3 regions of the Herbaspirillum sp. UBA812 genome follow, and region 3 is predicted to be linked to each of the others. Evidence: predicted binding sites of a transcription regulator. Region 3 holds the regulator's gene; each other region holds the start of a gene.
The links. The regulator FliA, encoded in region 3, starts transcription of late flagellar genes. The targets are predictions, from matches to a motif close to CTAAAGTTTNNNNNNNNNNNGCCGNTA.
Positions count from the first base shown of each region.

Region 1 (7,454 bases), on a different contig from region 3:
GGTGGAGAAGCCGGGTTCGAAGATCAGCTGCCACACTTCGGCATCGGTCAGGCTGTCGGTGACCGGCATGCCCTGCTGCTTGGCCTTGGCCAGGATCTTGTCGCGGTTCAGGCCGCCACCATCGTCGGTGACTTCGATGATGATGTTGCCGCCCTGGTGCTCGGCCGACAAGGCCAGCACACCTGCCTCGCCCTTGCCCGCTGCGCGGCGCGCGTCAGGCAGTTCGATGCCGTGGTCGATGCTGTTGCGCACCAGGTGGGTGAGCGGATCGACGATACGCTCGATCAGGCCCTTGTCCAGCTCGGTAGCGGCGCCGTGGGTGACGAACTCGACCTGCTTGCCCAGCTTGTGCGCCAGATCGCGCACCATGCGCGGGAAGCGCGAGAAGACGTAATCCATCGGCATCATGCGGATCGACATCACCGATTCCTGCAGATCGCGGGTATTGCGGCTCAACTGGCTGACGCTGTTGAGCAGATGTTCGTGATGCATGGGATCGAGCTTGCCAACACGTTGCTCGATCATGGCCTGGGTAATCACCAGTTCGCCGACCAGGTTGATGAGCTGATCGACCTTTTCGATGCTGACCCGGATCGACGACGATTCCTGTCCGCCGGCGCCCTTGGCCGCTTTCTTTTCACCGCCGTGATCACCCTGCAGATGGCCGTCGTCGTGATGGCCGTTGCCGTTACCGTTGCCATTGCCGTGACCGCCAGTGCCGCCAGTGCCGGCGGTGCCATTCGCATGGGCGTCGCCCTCGCTTTTCTTGGCGCTGATGTCCAGCGGCACGAAGGGAGCGAAGAAGCCGTAACCCTGCTCGCGTTCCTTGTCTTCGATGGCGGTGTGGTTGTCGAAGAAACCATAACCCTGGGCGCGTTCACGCTCTTCCTGGGTCACGAAATTGTCGAAGAAACCATAACCGCGCTCTTCGTCACTGCCCTGGGCAGGATCGACGGCCTGCGACACCTTCAGATCGGCCACGTTGACGATGAAGGCGCAGATGGCGACCACGTCATCGATCGGTTCGGCCGTATCAAGGATGAAGATCCACTTTCCCTCGGGCGACTTGGACTTCTCCAGCTTGCCCAACATGGCCAGCTCGTCGGCCAGGGCCTCGGCATCCTTGTCGCTGATTTCCGGCATGTCCAGCCGGTAGCGGCTAACGCCGCCGGGTCCGACCACGGCGCCGGCGGGCGCCGCCGCGTCCGTCTTCGGCGCAGCCGAGGCACGCCGGCCCTGGGACAATTCCTCCAGCAGCATGCGGACATTGCCGACCGCGTCCTGATCCACCTCGGCACCATGCTTGTGCCCGTCCAGCATGGACTTGAGCACATCCTTGGCGGCCAGGAAGGCATCCACGTGCTCCGAGGTCAGCTTCATCTGGCCCTGGCGGATGCGATCCAGCAGCGACTCCAGAACGTGTGTGACTTCGGCAATATCGGTCAGGCCGAAGGTGGACGAACCACCCTTGATCGAATGGGCGGCACGAAACACCGCGTTGAGGTCCTCCGGATCGGGAGACGCCACATTGACGGCCAACAACAGCTTTTCCATTTCCGCGAGGCCTTCCTCGGCCTCGTCGAAAAAGACCTGGAAAAACTGGCTCATATCAATGCTCATGCCTGGGCTCCATGCTGGATGCAGTACGTATCTTCTTCTTGTCCCGGCAAACGATCAGCCGATCACCTTGCGCACCACCTCGGTCAGGCGCTGCGGATCGAAGGGCTTGACCAGCCAGCCATTGGCACCGGCGGCCTTGCCCTTGGCCTTCATCTCGTCGCTGAACTCGGTAGTCAGCATCAGGATGGGCACACGTGCGTAACTGGTCAGCTCGCGCAGGGAGCGGATCAGCGTCAGGCCGTCCATGCGCGGCATGTTCTGGTCGGTCAGGACCAGGTCGAAGGTATGCGTCTTGGCCTTTTCCAGCGCGTCCACCCCGTCGACCGCCTCGGTCACGTTGTAACCTGCAGCTTTCAGACTGAATACCACCATCTGACGCAGTGACCCGGAATCATCTACTGCGAGAATCGTTTTGGACATCGTTACTCCCTGTTTCTTCAATAAGGCTCATGCGCGTATGCATTATGCCGCACCCTTGGCCACCGACCTACCGCCCAGCCAAGGCCGGAATGACCTAGTTCAATCTTGTACCACTCAGCCAGCCACCGATCAGAACAGCTCGATGTCGCCACTTTCCATGCGGGTCTGGCGCACTGCTTTCCAGAGCCCGGTATCGAGCATGTTGAGGCGCTCTTCAATCGCCTGCACCGTGCTGGCCAGCAATTCCTTGACCTCTTCGTCGGTCTGGCCCTGCTCGGGGACGATCTCGAAGCTGTTCGCACTCAGGACCCCCAGCGCTTCACGCAGGCCGATCACGCGGCGCACGATGCGTTCCAGCAGCTGGCTGGTCATGTCCTGGAACTGCAAGCCGGTCACGGCCGCGTTGACGTAGTGGCTGACTTCGCCCTGGGTGGCCTTGAGCTGATCAATGCTCGCGCTGTCGAACTGACCGCTGCCGTTCATCAGGCCTTCCAGGATGGATTGCTGTATCTGTACCGCGCGATGCAGCTCCATGAAACTGTTGCCCAGCTTGCCGATGGCTTCGCCCAGCAGGATGTTGGTCTGGACCAGGTCCGACTCCACTTCCGTCAATTGGCGGCTGCCGCCGCTGGCAGTATCGAGCAACAAGCGCTTGAGCTCCTGCAGCATGGTCTTGGTCGGCATATCCGGCTCTCTTCCCCTGTTCAATTGGAACACTTCTGCTTCATTGGCAAACCGCGCGCACCCGCGCCGGCGTGGCATCTGTTATCAGTTCTTGGCCGGCGCACTCAGCCCTTGCTGCACATCTTCATCGCTGGCATCGGTGGGGACGTTCAACGAGCCGCTATCCTTTTCCACCAGTTCTTCCGCCTTCTTGTTCATGACGATGATGCTGATGCGGCGGTTGATCGGGTTGAACGGATCTTCCTTGTCCAGCAGCACCGCCGAGGACAGGCCCACCACCCGCAGCACCTTCGATTCGTCCATGCCGCCGGTAATGAGTTCGCGGCGCGAAGCATTGGCGCGGTCAGCCGACAGTTCCCAGTTGCTGTAGCCCTTCTCGCCGCGCGAATAAGGCGTGGCATCGGTGTGGCCGGACAGGCTGATCTTGTTGGGCACGTCGTTCAATGTGCGGCCGATCTCATGCAGGATTTCCTTGGTATAGGGCTGCAGTTGCGCACTGGCCAGGGCAAACATGGGACGGTTCTTCTCGTCCACGATCTGGATGCGCAGGCCTTCCGAGGTGATGTCGATCAACAGCTGGTTCTTGAACTGCTTCAAGGTCGGATTGGAATCGATGGCCTTTTCCAGGCGCGACTTCAATTCTTCCAGGCGGGTGCGCTCGGCGCGCTCCAGTTCCTGCTGTGCCTGTTTCAGGTTCTGCTTGCGCGAGACCACATCGTTCTCGCCCTTGCGCAGCTGGCCGTCCTGGCGGGTCAGATCCTTGCCGCCGCCGGGCAGCACCGTATTGGCATCACCACTGCCGGAACCGCCGGCCATGGCCACCTTCAGCGGCGTCTTGAAGTATTCGGCGATCCCGTTCAGGTCGCCCTTGGCGGTCGATCCCAGCAGCCACATCAGCAGGAAGAAGGCCATCATCGCGGTCACGAAGTCGGCGTACGCAATCTTCCAGGCGCCACCATGGTGACCCCCGCCGCCTTTCTTGATCCGCTTGACGATAATGGGACGTAGACCTTCGTCGGCCATGCCTGTGCTCCTGCTTCAATACTGATGTCTGTGTGAATCGACCTGCCTGCCGGCCTCCCCTGGCCGGCCTGCTGACCGCTTACTTGCCCTTGGCCTGCTTGACGTGCTCTTCCAGTTCGAGGAAGGTCGGACGTTCGGTCGAGAACAGGACCTTGCGGCCGAATTCGATCGACAGTGCCGGCGCATAGCCATTCAGGCTTGCCAGCAACGTCACCTTGACGCACTGGTAGATCTTGGTCGATTCGTGCAGCTTCTGTTCCAGCAAGCTGGAGAGCGGGCCCACGAAACCGTAGGCCAGCAGAATACCGAGGAAGGTACCGACCAGCGCGTGCGCGATCAGCATGCCCAGCTCGGAGGGAGGGATACCCACCGACTCCATGGTGTGCACCACGCCCATCACCGCCGCCACGATACCGAAGGCCGGCATGCCGTCGCCCAGCTTGGCGATGCAGTGCACCGGAATCTCGCCCTCGTGATGGTGGGTCTCGATTTCGTTGTCCATCAGGTTTTCGATCTGGAACGCATCCATGTTGCCCGACACCATCAGGCGCAGGTAATCGGTCATGAACTCGATCAGGTGATGGTCCGCCAGCACGCCAGGGTACTTGCTGAAGATGGGGCTGCTTTCCGGCTCTTCGATGTCGCCTTCGATCGACATCAAACCCTCTTTACGGGATTTGGTGAGGATCTCGAAGAGCAGCGCCATCAGCTCCATGTACAGCGCCTTGGTGTAGGTGCTGCCTTTGAAAACAGTGGGCAGCGCCTTCAAGGTGGCCTTGATCGCCTTGTTGTTGTTACCGACCAGGAAAGCGCCCCCTGCTGCACCGCCGATCATGAGCAGTTCGATCGGCTGAAACAGTGCCCCCAGGTGGCCCCCTGCCATGGCAAAGCCGCCGAAGACGGACGCCATGACCACGATATATCCAATGATGACTAACAAGTGCCTACTCCCGTCCCTGTGGCGTTGAGTGTATTTTCACGTTCGTCAGATTACAGGTATTCCAGTCAAGCAAATGGGGGAATACATATCCGAAAAACGCCCTTCCTTTTCGATTTACGGCTGAATTCGCGCAAACTTGATACGTCGCGTCTCGCAGCCCCGTGTAAAGGGCGTCTTTACCCATGCAACGTGTCACATGCGCCATCCGTGCAGCACCCTGCCCCCGTCCTCCGGTTCGACCACCACATCCGGGGTGGTGCCGGGGATATGGAATTCGTAGCTCAGAAGCAGCGTCCCCGGCTTCATTTCCGCGCGCGCCTTGTGCCACAGCGCCTCCATCGCCGCCGGTGACAGGTAGGCAAACACCACGTCATAGTCACCAAAATCCAGCAGCAGGTAGTCGCCGCGCACGAAGCGGCAGCGATTGCCCGCCAGCGCCGCCCGCAGCCGGCTCACCAGCCACGGCAAGGGCGCAATCTCGATGCCGGTGAATTCACTCTCGGGCCGGCGGCGCGACAGGTCCAGGACGGCACCGCCCAGGCCACTGCCGATATCCATGAAACGGATCGGCCGCCCCTCGGGCAAGAGACCCGCCACGGCATCCCAGGCACTCTGCCCGGAAGGGTAGAACGGCACCTGGCTGCGGAAGGTCGACCAGAACAGCACCAGCATGAACAGGAACACCGCCAGGAACACCCACGACGGCAGGTGCAACTGACCGACGCCCAATGCCGCCAGCGGGAACACCAGCAGGATCAGCCACCACCACGCGGCCATGCGGCGCAGTCGTGCCAGCAGCGCAGCGATCACGCCATGCAGCAGGGAAGTCTGGAGGGGGGAAAGAGGAGCGAGACCGGCGCGCTGGAACAGCACGTCCAGCACGTTGGCACCAATCAGGCCCAGCACGAACAGCAGCAAGGCCTGGATGGCCGGCGCCTGCCACAGAGGCCTGCGCCCGGCACCGGGGTGATTCTCAGGTTCGGACATCGAGGCAATCGGCCTTATTCTTTTTTGGTTGAACACCCTGGCCCATTACCGCCTTGCTGCTGCTCACCAGCAGCAAGGCATCGGTACATCCCTGCTCCGGCTCAGGCCACGGCGGCCAGCACCGGCGCGGCGGACAGCGGCGCGGAAGCCGCAACCGGCATCGCACCGTCGACCAGACCCATGATGACCGCATCCTTGGCCTTCTTGGTCTTGCCGGCGCGCGAGGGCATGTGGCACAGGCCGCACAGGTAGTCCTGATGCAGGTCCAGGCGATGCACCACGAAGTGGCCGTGGCACTTGCAGCAGGCCGTGGTCATGAGCATCTTGCTTTCGAAGAAGCGCACCAGCGTCCAGGCACGGGTCAGCGACAGCACCGGCTCGCCGGCATCGTTGTAGCCGACCTGCTCCAGGTAGAGCTTGTAGGCCTTCATGACGGCCTCGATGCCACTGATGCGGGCATGCTCGATCAGGTAGCGGTGAATGTTGATGAACAGCGAAGAATGGATATTGGGCTGCCAGGTGATGAACCAGTCCGTCGAGAACGGCAGCATGCCCTTGGGCGGCGAGACACCCTTCAATTCCTTGTACAGCTTCAGCAGTCGCTCGCGCGACAGCGAGGTTTCCGATTCCAGCAACTGGAGGCGTGCCCCCAGATTGATCAGTTCAATGGCCAACTGAATTTCCTGCGCCTCTGTCACAACGCTCTTTTTAGCCATGGTGCAACCCCCCGGTGATTTCGTAATAAAACTGCCTGACCCCAATTCGCCGGCCCCGGGCGGGCGAACTTTCAGGCATGAATGCAAGACTGAAACTGAATAACTCTGTAGAACGTCTTCCCCTCCGGCGCGTTGACTGTCCCTGGCCACGCCGGCCATGCTTTTTGTCTTGTTGTTTTACGAAATTTGTTCGCCGGGCTGGCAGGCCATCAGGATGGCTGCGTGTGACTGCGCCAGGCTCTTGTCCTTGTTGTAGTTGGTCAGCATGCCGAGGATGGCGCCGTCGTCGAAACGGAAACGGGTCAACATCATGTTGGTCGCCGCCAGCTTCATGATCTGCACGTTGGACAAGCCTTCGATCAGATCGGCGATCTCGGCGCTGATACCCAGACGGAAGATTGCGGTCGGTTTGTCCGAACGGATCATTTGCTGCGCCAGCATGAGATAGCTCAGGTTGGCATCGCGGATCTCCGCCATCATGTCGTTGGTATTCATTTGCACCCCACCTCGGTAAGTACTTCCTACGGCTCACGCGGCTGAACGCTGCATCGAGCTACTTACAATCGCTTACATTTACTTGACTGCAAGCCAATTCTGAGGGGGGCAGGACAGGCGGGAAATTAGACTTGGTCGGTATTTTTAGACGGAGAGAAGCCCGAGCATCTTGTAGGTGTCCGTCTTACACGACTGCGGGATATCGGTGAAGATTTCCATTCTGGCAGCCGAAGAGCGAGGAGGCTCGTGACTTTGCGCGCCAATCAGGAATTTCCTGATCAAAAGGTTTCCTGGTTGAAATGACAAAAGAAAATTGTCTTCCAGGCAACAAAATAAGTTGTAAATATTCGATGACAAATGCCCTCTTGTTGCTTGGGGACGACTAGCTCATCCAGTTTTTTGGGCACTTCACTGTAGTTGGCTTCAGGAAGAACACCCAGAAAACTTTCATATATTTACCCGCTTTGATGATTTTTGCGCAACGTCAAAAACCATCGGGAAGTCACCGTATCGAGAATTGCTACCATTTTATGACGCTGCCAAGTGCGGCAAAACGATAAACAGATGCA
Region 1 covers NZ_DBIC01000167.1:4,643-12,096, reverse strand. Annotated here, with positions in the region: gene cheA (chemotaxis protein CheA) at 1-1,620, opposite strand, end outside; gene B3873_RS11175 (response regulator) at 1,675-2,040, opposite strand; gene B3873_RS11170 (hypothetical protein) at 2,170-2,724, opposite strand; gene motB (flagellar motor protein MotB) at 2,809-3,747, opposite strand; gene motA (flagellar motor stator protein MotA) at 3,827-4,687, opposite strand; gene B3873_RS11155 (class I SAM-dependent methyltransferase) at 4,880-5,674, opposite strand; gene flhC (flagellar transcriptional regulator FlhC) at 5,776-6,390, opposite strand; gene flhD (flagellar transcriptional regulator FlhD) at 6,568-6,885, opposite strand.
Region 1: a site for FliA is predicted at 4,802-4,828, ahead of motA (flagellar motor stator protein MotA). Genes of this name have one in related genera too.

Region 2 (7,454 bases), on a different contig from region 3:
TGTCGGGCTGTTCCTCGGCCTGCGCGATCAGGCGGCAGGCTTGCGCGATGGCCTGTGCCTGGCGCTCGTGCAAGGGCGGCTGGTCCGGCTTGCAGCGCTGGCATGGACGAAAGCCAGCCGCTTCGGCCGCAGCGCAGCTGGCGTGGAAGGCCACGTTCTTGCGCAAGGGTGTGCGTGCCCCGCAGGAGGGCCTGCAGTACACGCCGGTGGTGCGCACCGCATACCAGAACCGGCCATCGAAAGACGCATCGCGCTGCTGCACGGCTTGCCAGCAGGTGTCGGGGTCGAGTCCGTTGACGTCGGCGGCGGAGGCAGTGGAGCTAGTCGGCAGAGGAGAAGAAGTCATGGTCAGCATGTAGCGCTCCCGGAATCGGATGCCACTGATTCTAGGCCTGCGCTGACGGGGCGGCACTCCGGCGATTGCTTTTGAATTCCTGAGCCGGATCAGAGGTGGAGAAAAGCCTGATAAAAAGCATCATTCGATTATTCAATGATTGAGGCGTCCAATCATTGAATAACGGCATCATGCTTTTTGAAGCCTCACTGCGAGAAGCGGATGCGCTGGCGCGACTTCACCGGCTGCATCACATGTTCCAGCGGCAGTTCATGGGACTGCTTGACCTTTTTGAGGGTGATGTTGGACTTGACGTTGGTCACGCCCGGCAGGCGCAGCAAGCGCGTCATCATGAATTCGGAGAAGGCGGCCAGGTCGGGGGCCACGATGCGCAGGATATAATCGCCCTCGCCCGTGACGGAGAAACATTCGGTCACTTCCGGCATCGTTTCCACGGCCTTCTCGAAGAGTTCGCCACGGGTCTCTCCCTGGCGGTCCAGGGTCACGGTGGTGAACGCGGTCACGCCCAGACCGACCACGGCCGGGTCCAGCACGGCGGTGTAGCGTTCGATGACATGGGCTTCCTCCAGCCGCTGCACGCGGCGGCTGATCTGCGAAGTGGACAGGTGGACTTTCAGACCGAGGGCGCTATTGGTAATATGGCCATCTCGCTGCAGCTCGGTCAGCAAGGCCAGGTCGTAGCGGTCCACGTTGATGATGCTCATTTGTCTCTCCAAAGTTCATATTTAAGAATTATTTGTGCATATTATCTAATATATCGCGCAAAAAACAATCACAAATTGCAGTCTTGACGCAATAAACTCCTCGCATGGGCCGCGCTTGCCGGCCCTCCCCACACGAGGAGACACCAGATGGGCCACGCAGACACCCAGTTCGCCACCGCAGCCGCCAACTCCCCTGTCCGCGCCAGCGGCGACCTGTTCGACAATCCCATGGGCACCGACGGCTTCGAGTTCGTCGAGTACACCGCCGCCGATCCGGCCGGCATTGCCGCCGTGCTGGAGCTGATGGGCTTCACCGCCGTGGCGCGCCACCGCTCCAAGAATGTCACCCTGTATCGCCAGGGCCAGATCAACTTCATCCTCAACGGCGAACCCGGCAGCAATGCCGCCGCCTTCGCCCAGGTGCACGGGGCCTCGGTGAACGCCATGGCCTTCCGCGTCAAGGATGCGGCCCATGTGTACAAACGTGCACTCGAGCTCGGTGCCGAAGGCGTAGAAGCCAAGCTGGGCCCGATGGAACTGAACATTCCTGCCATTCGCGGCATCGGCGGCTCGCTGCTCTATCTGGTGGACCGCTATGGCGACAATGGCTCCATCTATGACGTCGACTTCCAGTTCTTCCCGGACGTGGAGCGCAATCCCAAGGGCGTGGGCCTGACCTACATCGACCACCTGACCCACAACGTCATGCGCGGCGCGATGGACACCTGGTCGTCGTTCTATACGCGCCTGTTCAATTTCCGCGAGATCAAGTATTTCGACATCGAGGGCAAGGTCACCGGCCTGCGTTCGCGCGCCATGACCAGCCCCTGCGGCAAGATCCGCATCCCCATCAACGAGAGTGCCGACGACAAGTCGCAGATCGAGGAATTCATCAAGCAGTACAACGGCGAAGGCATCCAGCACATCGCCCTGGGCACCGACGACATCTACCAGACCGTGCGTGCCCTCTACGCCCGCGGCGTGCCGCTGCAGGACACCATCGCCACCTACTATGACCTGGTGGAACGCCGCATCCCCGGCCATGGCGAAGACCTGGCTGCCTTGCGTGAACTGAAGATCCTGATCGACGGCGCGCCCACCGATGGTCAGGGCCTGCTGCTGCAGATCTTCACGCAGAACCTGATCGGGCCGGTGTTCTATGAAATCATCCAGCGCAAGGGCAATGACGGCTTCGGCGAAGGCAATTTCAAGGCCCTGTTCGAATCCATCGAGCTGGACCAGATGCGCCGTGGCGTGATCTGATCCCCTGACCGCAGCCACTGCGGGCCGCCCTGAGGCCGCCCGCATGTCAAAGGCGCAGCCCCCTGACGGGGACTGCGCCTTTTACTTTTTTTACTTTCCGTGGCTCAAGATGTCCGCGTGGCTGCCGTAAAACAAAGCGAAGGCACTATCGCAGTCCCCTTGCAATCCTTGCGCCCCTGTGGGCTGGAGTTCGCATGAACGTCGCGTATGAACAAGAACAACCTGCCCACGCTGAAGTCGCAGTGGCAGACACGCTGGACCATGACCCCGCCGAGCTGGTGGCGCAATTGAGCCACCGCATCCTGCTCCTGCAGCAGCAGGCGCAGTCCCTGGCGCGTTTCCCGGGCAACCGGGATGGCAAGCAGCAGCGCCAGTTGCTGCAGCAGCAGATCCGCAATCTCTACCAGCAATTGTTTGCGCTGGAACAGCAGCAGGCGCAGCAGCGCCGCCGCAGCGAAAACTATCTCAGCATGGCGCTCTCCGTGGCGGCTCATGCGGCGCACCAGCATGCGCATGGCGAGACGGTGGCACCGGCGCTGTAAGCCCGGCAAGCCCGGTCTCAACGCCCTGCCCTGCCCGGTCCTCCCGCTCAATAACGCAGCCGCGACAGGCTGACCAGGCTGGCCGCGCCCGCCAGGGCGGCGGCAAAGCACAGGACCAGCGCATACGGCGAGCCCGAGAACCCCATCAGCATCGCCACCACCGACGCCCCCACGGTCTGCCCGGTCAGGCGTGCCGTGCCCAGCATGCCGCTGGCTCCGCCGGTCCGTTCACGCGGCGCGGCACTGATCATGGTGCGGTTGTTGGGCGACTGGAACAGTCCGAAGCCGATACCGCACACCGCAAACATGGACAGCATCAGGCCATCCGGCGTGCTGCGGTCCACCGCCAGCAAGGCCAGCAATCCCAGGCACATCACGGCCAGCCCGATCCCCCCCAGCAAACCCGCAGCGACGCGGTCCGACAGCTTGCCGGCCACCACCCCGGTCAGCGCCACGGCCACCGGCCAGGCCGTCAACAGCATGCCCGCGCGCGCGGCGCCCATACCGAGATGATTCTGCAGCATGAAGGGCAACATGACGAAAACCGCCATCTGCGCTGCAAAGGAGCAGAACGAGGTCCCGATCGACAAGGCAAACAAGGGGATGCGCAGCAGGTCCAGCGGCAGCATGGGCGCGCTCGGCGACTGCAGTTTGAGCAGCAATGCCAGGCTGATGGCGGTCAGCAGCGCGCAGCCCGCCACCACCCAGCCGCCCTGCAGGTGGCCGATGGCATCGATGGTGTAGAGCAGCAAGCCGATGAAGGCCATGCACAGCAGTGCCGACTGGCGATCGAAACGGCGGGCCGACAAGGGATTGAACGGCAAGGCGCGGCTGCCCACGGCCAACGCCGCCAGTCCGAGCGGGATGTTGATGAGGAACAGCCAGTGCCATGAGCCCAGATGCAGGATGACCCCGGCCACGGTGGGCCCCAGCGCATTGCCGGTCCCGGCCACCAGCGCGTTGTAGCCGATGGCCCGGCCCAGCTGCCGGGCCGGATAGATGAAGCGGATCAGCGCGGTATTGACCGACAGGATGCCGGCCGCCCCCAGCCCCTGCAGCACCCGCGCCAGGCTCAGTTGCAGCATGTCGCCGCTGGCCGCGCAGGCCAGCGAGGCCAGGGTGAACAGGAACAAGCCACCCAGATAGACGCGCCGGTAGCCGATCACTTCGCCCAGCGAGGCCAGCGGCAGCAGGCACACCGCCATGGCGATCTGGTAGCTGTTGATGACCCAGATGGCATCGGCATCGCTGGCTTTCAGGTCGGTGGCCATGACCGGCAACGCCAGATTGGCGATGGAGCCGTCGAGCACCGCGATGCTCAGGCCCAGCACCACCGTGGCAATGGCCAGCAGCCGCTGGCGCGGCGGCAGGCCATCATGATCGGGGGAAGTGGAAGACGATGCGGAAGTGACTGCCATGAACCTGCTCTATCGCTCTGTTGCGCTGTCCGTGCGCGAGGAAAACCAAAAAAGGAAACGGACGCCGCAGCGCCCGGATCGGATGATGCCGTCAGCCCGCGTGGCGGAATGCCGAAATGGGCGTGAGCTTCTTGTCGCGGGGAATATTGAACTTGGTCTTGGGACCGAACCACTTGATCCACATGGCGTCGATCTCGCCGTCCTTTTCCAGCGCGGCCAGCGCCTTGTTGACGGCGTCCAGCAGTCGGTGCTCGCCCTTCTTGACGCCCAGCGCCGTCGGCTCCCAGGCCAGTGCGCCTTCGACGAAGCGGAAGCGTCCGCCCGATTCGTTGACGAAGCGGATCCCCGAGGGCATGGCCACGGCCATGGCATCGACCTGCCGCTGGGCCATAGCCAGGAAGGTTTGCGGGGTCTCAGGGAAAGTCAGCAAGGTGGCCTTGCGCAGTACGCGCCGCACCGCCTGCTCCGGGGTGGAACCGCGATTGGCGCTGATGCGCTTGCCTTCCAGGTCGGATACCAGATTCAGTCCGGAATCGCTGTACACGAGCAGCTTGATCGGCGTCTGGTAATGCGAAGCCGTGAAATCGATCTGGCGCGCCCGCTCGCGGGTATAGCCCAGTGCGCCCGAGACCAGGTCAACCTCGCCCTGGATCAGCGCCGGCAGACGGGCTTCCACGGTCAAACTGCGCTGTCGCATCTTGACGCCCAGCTTGGCGGCGATGGCACTGCACATGTCCACATCGAAACCGACGATCTGGCCGCTCTGCGGATCGGGGAAACCCAGCGGCTCATTGCTGGCCAGCGTGGCGCAGATCAGCGAGCCACGCTCCTGGATCTCGCCGAGCCGGTCCGCGTGTGCCGCAGCGGGAATCATCCAGGCGCTGGCCAGCAGCAGGCTGCCCATGCCCAGTTGCTTCAGGTGCTGCGAAATCTTTTTCATGCTTTTCCTCATCGAATGTCGAGGATAGCCCGAAACAATCCCGAATGTCACTCGCAGCAGACCATTGCCACGCAAAAGCCGCCACGCAGCACAAAAAAAGAGCCGCCCGGAGCAAGCGGGCGGCATCTGGTATGACATGTCAGGCGCGTTGGAAGGTCTTTCCAAGGGCGTCAGCCAGCCCTGCCTGACTTGCTGCGACGACGCCACCAGACCGCCACGCCCAGCAGGACCAGCACCAGCAGCACCATGCCGCCGCGCGCCACCCACAACAGCGGCGAGGGCTCACCGCCGGCCCGCAAGGCTTTGACGCGCTCGGCGCTGATGCTGACCTTGCTGCCACCCAGATCCTGCATCAGGTAGTTGGTCACCGCCGCAATCTCGCCATCGTTCAAGGTATGGGCAAAGCCGATCATGCCTTGTCCGTGCTCCGGCAGCACGCCTTCGAGGATGGCCATGGCCACGTTGTCGGCATTGGGCTGGCGCAGCAGCGGATGCTGCTGCAGGGATGGCAGGCCATTGAGGCCCTGCCCGCCGGTGTTGTGGCAGGAGGCACAATTGTTCATATAGACACGTGCACCCACACTCATGGCGGCCAACGCCTGGGGCGTATCGTCGCCCTGCACCGGGGTCAGCGCATGGACGGCAGCAGGCGGCGCAGTCGCGGACGCCGGAGCAGCCGCGACCGGACTGGCCGGCAGCAGATAGGTGGCCATTGCATCCAGATCCTCACGGGTCATGCGCGAGAAACTCTTTTCGATGGCTTCCAGCATCGGTCCGCCGGCGGTGGCCCCATTGGCGGCGTGGCCGCTGGCCAGGTAGTCGGCCAGCATGGCGCGGGTCCAGGCCGGCTTGGCCTGCAAGGCAGAGGGGCTGATGTCGGGCGCGTACCAGGTGCCGAGCGAGGCCCCTTGCAGGCGGCGCTCCAGTTGCTCGGCCATGAGCACATTGCGCGGCGTGTGGCAGGTGCTGCAGTGGGCCAGGCCCTGCACCAGGTAGGCCCCGCGATTCCACTGCGCCGATTGCGCCGGGTCGGGCTCAAAGGGCTTGGTGTCCAGGAACAGCCAGTTCCACGCCTTCATCGACATGCGGATGTTGAACGGGAACGGCAGCGCCGTCGCCGGCGGAGCCTGGTCCACCGGCTGCACGCCCTGCATGAAGTAGGCGTACAGCGCCGCCACATCCTCATCGTTCAGTCGCGCATAGGCGGTATAGGGCATGGCCGGATACAGGTTGCTGCCATCGGCACGCACGCCGCGACGCAAGGCCGCGGCAAATTGCTCCGGCGTGTACTGGCCGATGCCGTGGGTCTTGGAGGGCGTGATGTTGGTGCTGTAGATGGTGCCAAGGGGACTGCTGATCGGATGCCCGCCGCTGAACGGGGCGCGTCCCTTCTCGCTGTGGCAGGCGGCGCAGTCACCGGCGATGGCCAGGTACTCGCCGCGCTTGATCAACTGCGCATCATCGGCCGCATGGGCCAGCGCGACCACTCCCAGCAAGGACAGCATCGCCATCAGGCGCTTGAACGGCTTACGCATGGCGGCTCTCCTCGATGATCTTGTCGGCCGTGCGCAGCGCCAGTGCCATCGCGGTCAGCGTGACGTTGCAGGTGCCGACCGTGGGCATGACGCCGGTGCCGACCATGAACAAGTTCTCGTGGTCGTGTGCGCGGCCCCAGGCATCGGTGACGCTGGTGGCCGGATCCAGGCCCATGGAGAGCGTACCGGTGATGTGCTGGCGATTGGAGAACGCCCCGCTCTTGCTGTGCTTGATGTTGGTCGCACCCAGCCGGGCGGCGATGGCGTCGTAGGCGGCGCGGGTCTTCTCGGTGCCCTTGACGACGTAGTCGTCCACATTCCAGTACAGGGCCGGGACGGGCAGGCCAAGTTCATCCTTCTTGTCGCCGAGGGTCACGCGGTTGTTGCGGTCGGGCAGTTGTTCCAGCGCGTTCTTGATGCTCAGGCGGCGTGCGGCGCGGAACAGGATCTGCTCTTCCAGGCGCTTGCCGAAGTAACCCTCGGCGAGCACTTCCTTGGTCACCGAGGCCACCTGCGAGGCATTGGAAATATCGATGCGGAACGGCGCGTGCTCCGCACGGAAATCGCCATCGCGGAACTGGCCGATGGAGCAAGGGCTGACCGGACCACGGCCGGGCCAGATTTCTTCATCCACGTCGAAGGTCACGCCGATGGCCGGGTGGTCGCACAGGTTGCGGCCAACGTTGTCGCGGGCGTT
Region 2 covers NZ_DBIC01000381.1:1,904-9,357, reverse strand. Annotated here, with positions in the region: gene ada (bifunctional DNA-binding transcriptional regulator/O6-methylguanine-DNA methyltransferase Ada) at 1-355, opposite strand, end outside; gene B3873_RS25050 (Lrp/AsnC family transcriptional regulator) at 541-1,059, opposite strand; gene hppD (4-hydroxyphenylpyruvate dioxygenase) at 1,207-2,322, shown strand; gene B3873_RS25040 (FlxA-like family protein) at 2,517-2,864, shown strand; gene B3873_RS25035 (MFS transporter) at 2,912-4,282, opposite strand; gene B3873_RS25030 (ABC transporter substrate-binding protein) at 4,374-5,222, opposite strand; gene B3873_RS25025 (cytochrome c) at 5,393-6,757, opposite strand; gene B3873_RS25020 (GMC family oxidoreductase) at 6,750-7,454, opposite strand, start outside.
Region 2: a site for FliA is predicted at 2,426-2,452, ahead of B3873_RS25040 (FlxA-like family protein). Genes of this name have one in related genera too.

Region 3 (7,454 bases):
GATTGTACGGATTGCGCTGGGACGCGCCATCGTGCAACAGATTTTCCCGGGCGAGAGCGAGCTGGCCGTCATGGCCCTCGATTCCAAGCTCGAACGCCTGCTCATGCAGGCACTGCAGGCCAGTGGCGACACCGGCGGCATCGAGCCGGGCCTGGCCGATTCGCTGGTGCAGCAGACCGAAATGGCGGCGCAGCGCCAGGAGCAGATGGGGCTGTCGCCCGTGCTGCTGGTCGGCGCACCGCTGCGGACCTTGCTGGCGCGCTTCCTGCGCCGCGCCATGCCGCAGTTGCGCGTGCTGTCGCACGCTGAAGTACCCGAGTCGAAAACGATTAAAGTTACCAGCCTAGTTGGAGGGCAAGCATGAACGTCAAGAAATTTATCGCCAATTCTTCTCGCGAGGCCTGGCGTCAGGTGCGCGAGGCGCTTGGCCCGGATGCCGTCATTCTCTCCAACCGCAATATTCCTGACGGGGTGGAGATCCTGGCCATGGCCAACGAGGACATGACCACCCTGGTGGCCCCGACCGGCGCGCGCGACCCCAATGCTCGCCCGCAGGCGGCCTCGCTGCAGCAGCAGTCCGGTGCGCCGAACGCACAGCAGGCCAAGCGTCCGGCGCTGCTGTCGTCGCCGCTGGCCCAGCAGCCGGCCCGCGCCGCGCGCCCCGAGAATGCGCCATTGCTGGACCAGCCGGCCCACGGCCGCGCGCCTGCGCGCCCGGTGGAAGCTGCTCCGGCCAGCGATGCCCGCGTCTGGCGCAGCCGCCGTGCGGAGCAGGCGGCCGGTGGCCGTCCGGCCTCGGCCCAGCAGGCGCAGGAATCCGGTGAACATGACCAGCGTCCACGTTCGGCCCTGCCTGAATTCGATGGCAAGGACTACGACGAAATCCTTTCCGAAGTCATGAGCGAGATCCGCTCCATGCGCGGCGTGCTGGAAACCCAGCTGGCCGAGATTTCCTGGGGCGGTACGCAGAAACGCGATCCGCTCAAGGGCGTGGTGCTGAAGGAAATGCTGGCGGCCGGCTTCTCGGCCAGCCTGTCGCGCCTGATCACCGAAAACCTGCCTGCCAACTCCAAGTCGCAGGACATCATGTTCTGGGTCAAGTCGGTGCTGGCGCGCAATCTCAATACCCTGGCCAACGAAAACGAACTGCTGGAAAACGGCGGCGTCTTCGCCCTGGTCGGCCCCACTGGCGTGGGCAAGACCACCACCACCGCCAAGCTGGCGGCGCGCTGCGTGATGCGCCACGGCTCCGGCAAGCTGGCCCTGATCACGACCGACGGCTACCGTATCGGTGGTTACGAACAACTGCGCATCTACGGCAAGATCCTCGGCGTGATGGTGCACTCGGTCAAGGATGAGACCGACCTGCGCATCGCCCTGGAAGAGCTCAAGGGCAAGCACACCGTGCTGATCGACACCGCCGGTGTCGGCCAGCGCGACCAGATGGTGGCCGAGCAGGACGCCATGCTGGCCGGCGCCGGCGTGGACATCAAGCGCCTGCTGTGCCTGAATGCCACCGCCACCGGCGGTACGCTCAATGAAGTGGTACATGCCTATTCCAGCTCCGGGCTGGCCGGCTGCATCATCACCAAGCTGGACGAAGCCGCCACCATCGGCAACGTGCTGGATGTGGTGATCCGCCACAAGCTCAACCTGCATTACGTGGCCAATGGCCAGCGCGTGCCGGAAGACCTGCATGTGGCCAACAAGCTCTACCTGGCCGACCGTGCCTTCAAGCAGAAGCGCGAAACCGCCCCTTTCGAATTCCAGGAGGGTGAGTTGCCGGGCGTGATCGGTCCTACTGCCATGTCCATGAATGACCGGGGACTGCGTGAGGTGAGCTTTGGCTAGTTACGATATCGACCAGGCAGCAGGGCTGCGCCGGATGCTGGAGCGTCCGGTGCCCAGGCTGTTCACCTTCTTCTCGGTGCTGGGTGAGGAAGAGAAGAGTGCCATGCTCATCAATCTGGCTGCGTCACTGTCACAGGCCAAGCACAGCGTGCTGGTGGTGGATGGCGACGTTGCCACAACGGGTCTGCTGACCCGCATCGGCCTGCGTCACGACGTGGCGACCCTGCAGGAAGTGGCGCGCATGGAGCGTCCGATGGCGGAAGCCACACGGCTCCTGCCGGAAGGTTTTTCGATGGCGCGCATCGCCCGCCGCAGCGTGCCCTCGGCGACCGATCCGCATGCCGGCCGTCTGGCGGAGATCTTCGACAGCCTCATCGAGCAGGCCGAGATCACACTGGTCAATGGCGTGCTGGCACGTGACCTGTCGCTGCCGGTGCCGACCATGGAAATGGGTGAGATCGTGATCCAGGTCTCGACTACGGCGTCTTCGATCAAGGCGGCCTATGTGCTCCTCAAGAGCCTGAGCGACCGCATCGGTCGTCGTCCTTTCAGTCTCATCGTCAACGATGCCACCGAAGCCGAAGCCCGTACCGTCTACGCCAACATGGCCCAAGCGGCCAGCCGCTACCTGGCGGCGCAGCTCAATTTCATCGGCGCGATTCCGGCGGATGACCATATTCGCCGCGCCACCGGACAGGGGCGGGCGGTGATGGACGTGTTTCCCTTCGCTGGTGCCGCGCTGGCTTTCCAGCGCCTGTCCAAGCGCTTCACGGCCGGTCCGGATGCGGCTCGCAGCAGCTACGGGATGGCCACCGACGGCGCCAGTCTGGGAGTGTGACGTGCATGTATAACGTCAAGGGAAAAAAGGGCAAGAACGACGTGCTGGAGCAGCATGCGCCGCTGGTCAAGAAACTGGCGCATCAGCTCAAGGCCAAGCTGCCCCCCAGCGTAGAGGTGGACGACCTGATCCAGGCCGGCATGATGGGCTTGCTCGACGCCGTCAACCGCTACGAGGAAACCCATGGCGCGCAGTTCGAGACCTACGCCGTGCAGCGTATCCGTGGTGCCATGCTGGATGAGCTGCGCAGCAGCGACTGGCTGCCGCGCAGCATCCGCCAGAATGCGCGCAAGGTGGAAGAAGCCATGCAGTCCCTGCTGCAGCAACTGGGCCGTCAGCCGCAAGAAGCGGAAGTGGCGCAGCACATGAAGATCAGCCTGGCCGAGTATCAGTCGCTGCTGACCGACTGCGGCGGCCACCAGTTGATCTATTACGAAGATTTTCACGACGACGAGGGCGGCCACGAACACTTCCTGGACCGCTACCAGACCGGCGACGGCGAGGATGATCCGCTGCAGAGCCTGATCAATGGCGGTTTCCGCGAAGCCGTGGTGGATTCCATCAAGGCCTTGCCCGAGCGTGAGCAGATCCTGATGGCGCTGTACTACGAGCAGGAAATGAACCTCAAGGAAATCGGCGCCGTCATGGGCGTTTCCGAATCGCGCGTGTGCCAGTTGCACAGCCAGGCGATCTCGCGCATGCGTTCCTATCTGCGCGAGCATTCCTGGAGCGGGGTGGCCTGAGGCTGCCTGCCTTCAGGGCGCAGATCCGAGAGAGGACGCAGGACGCGTTAACGACAAAGCCCGGCAAATGCCGGGCTTTTTGTTGATGCGATCTTGCTGTGCTTCCGTGAGCGGGAAGCGGCTGAAACTTATACCACGCCCAGACGGCGTCCCGAGGACCGGATGCTGTTCTGGCCATCCGGGCCATAGAAATTGCCGGTGCCGGTCTTGCCTTGCAGGATGGTCAGGGCGCTCTGGTTGATGGAGAGCTTCTTGCCGATCAGCAGGCCGTTGACGCGGTTCAGTTCCTTGGCGTCCTGCGCCAGCTCGAACAGGCTGGCCCAGATCTCGCGGTCAGCGTCGCTGGCTTGCTCATTCATCCACTGTTGCATGCCGCTTTCATCTGCACTGTAGCCGAGGCTGCCCAGCAGCGCGTGGCGGTTGCCGGCCAGCGTGGACATTTCAGCAACGATGGCGGCCTTTTCGGTAATGATGTCGGTCAGGCCTTCGGCGGTGGCTTCCGCCAGCAGTGCCTGTTCCTGGCTCAGTTTTTCCACCAGGCGCGACAGCGCGGCGTGTTCCAGGGACAGGTTGCTGGCCGGATTCATGCGAAAGATCCTCTGAGCGGTAAAACGGGAATCAGGCCGGGCGGGCGCTGATGAGATTCTTGACAGTATCGATCACGCCGTCGGCGATCTTGTCGGCATCGATCTGGAAAGTGCCGTTGGCGATGGCCGCTTTCAGCTTTTCCACTTTTTCGGCATTGAAACCGCCGTTTTTGGTGTCCTTGGTTTCCAGCGCCTGATAGGTGCTGGACAAGCGCACGCTGTCCGAAGCCGCTTTTGTGGTGGCCGGGTCGGTGCCAGCAGGATTGGCGGCAGTCGTGTTGCGGGTCTGCGTTTGCGTCTGCTCGGTGTTGAGGGCAGCAGATTTGAGGGCGTCGTTAACGTTCACGGCAGTATTCCTTGTAGGGTGGGGGCGCTTCGCACCCGCCTGTCGTATGGATTATCGACCAGTTCTGGGCAAACTTTAACATTCCCGCACCTGAATTAAGCTGAATTCGGGTACTTTTCTTCACATTCCTGTCCGGGCGATCCGCTGCGTTCCGCGTGGGACTTGCCCTGCGGGAAATTGCTTCATATCAATAGAGAAACCGCGGCCACCGGCTCAATAGTTGATTTCCAGAATCCCGCCCGCTTTGGCAATACCGCTCACCACCTGGCCGGCCGCCGTCCGGGCCTGGGCCATCTGGCCTTCGTTGGCATTGGTCAGGGCGCGCGCTTCGGTGGAAATCTGGAAGCCCGGACCGATCGATACGACCCGTACCGCCTGGCCTTGCTGCACCACGCGCTGGTTGCGGATGGTGTCGAGGCGCAGCGGCGTACCGGCGCGCAGCGACATGTTGGCGACGCGGCCGATGACCTGTGATTCTTCGGTGATCACGCCGCTGGGCAGCGCCGACATGTCGCCGCGAATGCGCGTGATGTCGCTGGCGCTGATGGTCTGGCCCTGGGCCAGCGGGACCGCGGCGACCAGGTAATCCGAGATCACCTGCACATTGGCGCGCAGGTAGATGGTCCAGGGGGAGGGGGCCACGCACTTGATGCCGACCGTGGTGCGGCCGAACAGGCGGCCGCCATTGGGCATGAAGGCTTGCGGTTCAAGGCAGGCCGCCAGCGTCAGGCGTGCATCGGCCGGATCGATGGTGACCGTGACGCTGCCGGGCAGGCCCGAGGTCTGGCTTTTCAGGAATTGCTCCGCCACTTGTTGCAGGGCTTGCAAGTCTTGCTTTTGGGGGGAGTTGGGGTCGTTCTGGGCGAGTGCAGGCGCAGTCGCCCCCAGGCCGGCTGCCAGCAAGGACAGGACGGCGAAAGTGCGGCGCAGGGCGCGGAAAGCGTGTTTCATTTTGTGCAACTTGCCCGCAGGGCATAGGCGAATCTTGGCACTCATGGTACGTCGCGCGCGCGAGGTCAAAAGGGCAAACAGGGGAGGCTTTTCTCTCTTTATCGCCCCTTAGAGTTCGGGGTGCGAACGTATGATCAAGCCTACGTAATTCCATCATCGGCGCAGTCCGCAAGTGGCCCGGCAACCGGCCGGGCAGGACAGGGGGCGCTGGTACTTCCGGAGGACCTGATGGTCTCTAAGCTCGACGATTATTTCCGTTTCAACGAGATGGCGCTGAACCTGCGGTCACAGCGCCAGCAGGTGCTGGCGTCCAACATCGCCAACGCGGACACGCCCAACTACAAGGCGCGTGACGTCAACTTTGCCGACGCGCTCAAGAATGCGCTGGACAGCAAGTCCAACACGATTCCGCCGCTGCAGCTGGAGCGCACTGCTGCCACGCACGTGGCCGGCACCGCGCCCGACAACGGTCCGGGCAGCATCGGCGGCACCGCCTTGCAGTACCGCACGCCGGCCCAGGGCAGCGTGGACGGCAATACGGTCGATATGGATGTGGAGCGCAATGAATTCCTGGACAACGGCATCCGCTACGAAGCCGGCGTCACCTCCGTGAACGGCCAGATCAAGGCCATGCTGAACGCTATCCAACCGGGCTGATAAACATGTCTCTTTCCAACATCTTCAACGTCGCCGGCTCGGCCATGAGCGCCCAGGCACAGCGCCTCAACGCCACGGCCAGCAACATCGCCAACGCCGACAGCGCGACCAGCCCCGATGGCACGCCCTACAGGGCCAAGCAGGTGGTGTTCGAAGCCATTCCGGTGGGCAGCGTCAAGGACAGCGGCGTGAAAGTGGCGGCCGTGGTCGAGAATCAGGCTCCGCCCAAGCTGGTCTACGACCCCAAGCATCCCATGGCCGATGGCAATGGCTACGTCGCCATGCCCAACGTCAATCCGGTCGAGGAAATGGTCAACATGATCTCGGCCTCCCGCTCTTACCAGACCAATGTGGAAACGATGAACACGGCCAAGGCCATGCTCGTCAAGACCCTCACCATCGGCCAATAACCAGGACCTGAACCATGGCAATCGTCTCCAGTGACCTGCTCACCGCAATGAATGGCACGAGCAGCAGCTCGTCCACTACCACCAGCTCTTCCAGCCTGGACAACAACAGCCCGGATGCGATCCAGAACCGCTTCCTGACGCTGTTGATCGCGCAGATGAAGAACCAGGACCCCAGCAACCCGATGGACAATTCGCAGCTGACTACCCAGATGGCGCAGCTGTCCACGGTGTCGGGCATCAGCCAGCTGAACAATTCGCTGTCCACGCTGATGAGCAACCTCAACTCCTCGCAAGCGCTGTCGACCGCCAACATGATCGGCCACAGCGTGCTGGCCCCGGGCAACAGCATCCAGCTGACCAGCGATACCACCAAGGATGCCAGCGGTACGGAAACCACCAGCCAGAAGGCGGTGTTCGGCGTGAACCTGTCCGGTACCGCCTCCTCCGTGGTGGTCACCATCAAGGATTCCTCGGGTGCCGTGGTGCACACCACCGACCTGGGCACCCAGGCCGCCGGCGTGGTGCCGGTGATCTGGGATGGCTCCAACGACACCGGTGGCAAGGTGGCCGATGGCAATTACACCTTCACGGTCAGTGCTTCCAACAACGGGACGGCGGTCAGCGCATCGACCTTGTCCTTCGGTACCGTTTCCAGCGTCTCGACTGCGTCGGACGGCGTCAAGCTCAACGTCACCAATGTCGGCACCATCAAGCCGACCGACGTCGTGCAAATTCTTTAATCGTCATTACCGACAACATTCGGAACAAGGGGATATCTCATGAGTTTTCAGCAAGGTCTGAGCGGACTGAACGGCGCAGCCAAGAGCCTGGACGTCATCGGTAATAACGTGGCCAACGCCAGCACGGTGGGTTTCAAGCAGTCGCAGACGCAGTTTGCCGACATGTACGCCAATTCCATGAACCGTTCCGGCAATTCGCCGGTGGGTATCGGTGTGACCGTGGCCAATGTGGCGCAACAGTTCACCCAGGGCAATATCACGTCGTCCAACAACCCGCTGGATATCGCCATCAATGGTGACGGTTTCTTCCAGTTGGCCGCCAGCTCCAGCG
Region 3 covers NZ_DBIC01000069.1:3,619-11,072, reverse strand. Annotated here, with positions in the region: gene flhA (flagellar biosynthesis protein FlhA) at 1-364, shown strand, start outside; gene flhF (flagellar biosynthesis protein FlhF) at 361-1,851, shown strand; gene B3873_RS04400 (MinD/ParA family ATP-binding protein) at 1,886-2,689, shown strand; gene B3873_RS04395 (RNA polymerase sigma factor FliA) at 2,695-3,432, shown strand; gene B3873_RS04390 (flagella synthesis protein FlgN) at 3,561-4,019, opposite strand; gene flgM (flagellar biosynthesis anti-sigma factor FlgM) at 4,051-4,365, opposite strand; gene flgA (flagellar basal body P-ring formation chaperone FlgA) at 4,579-5,316, opposite strand; gene flgB (flagellar basal body rod protein FlgB) at 5,545-5,973, shown strand; gene flgC (flagellar basal body rod protein FlgC) at 5,979-6,383, shown strand; gene B3873_RS04365 (flagellar hook assembly protein FlgD) at 6,398-7,123, shown strand; gene flgE (flagellar hook protein FlgE) at 7,163-7,454, shown strand, end outside.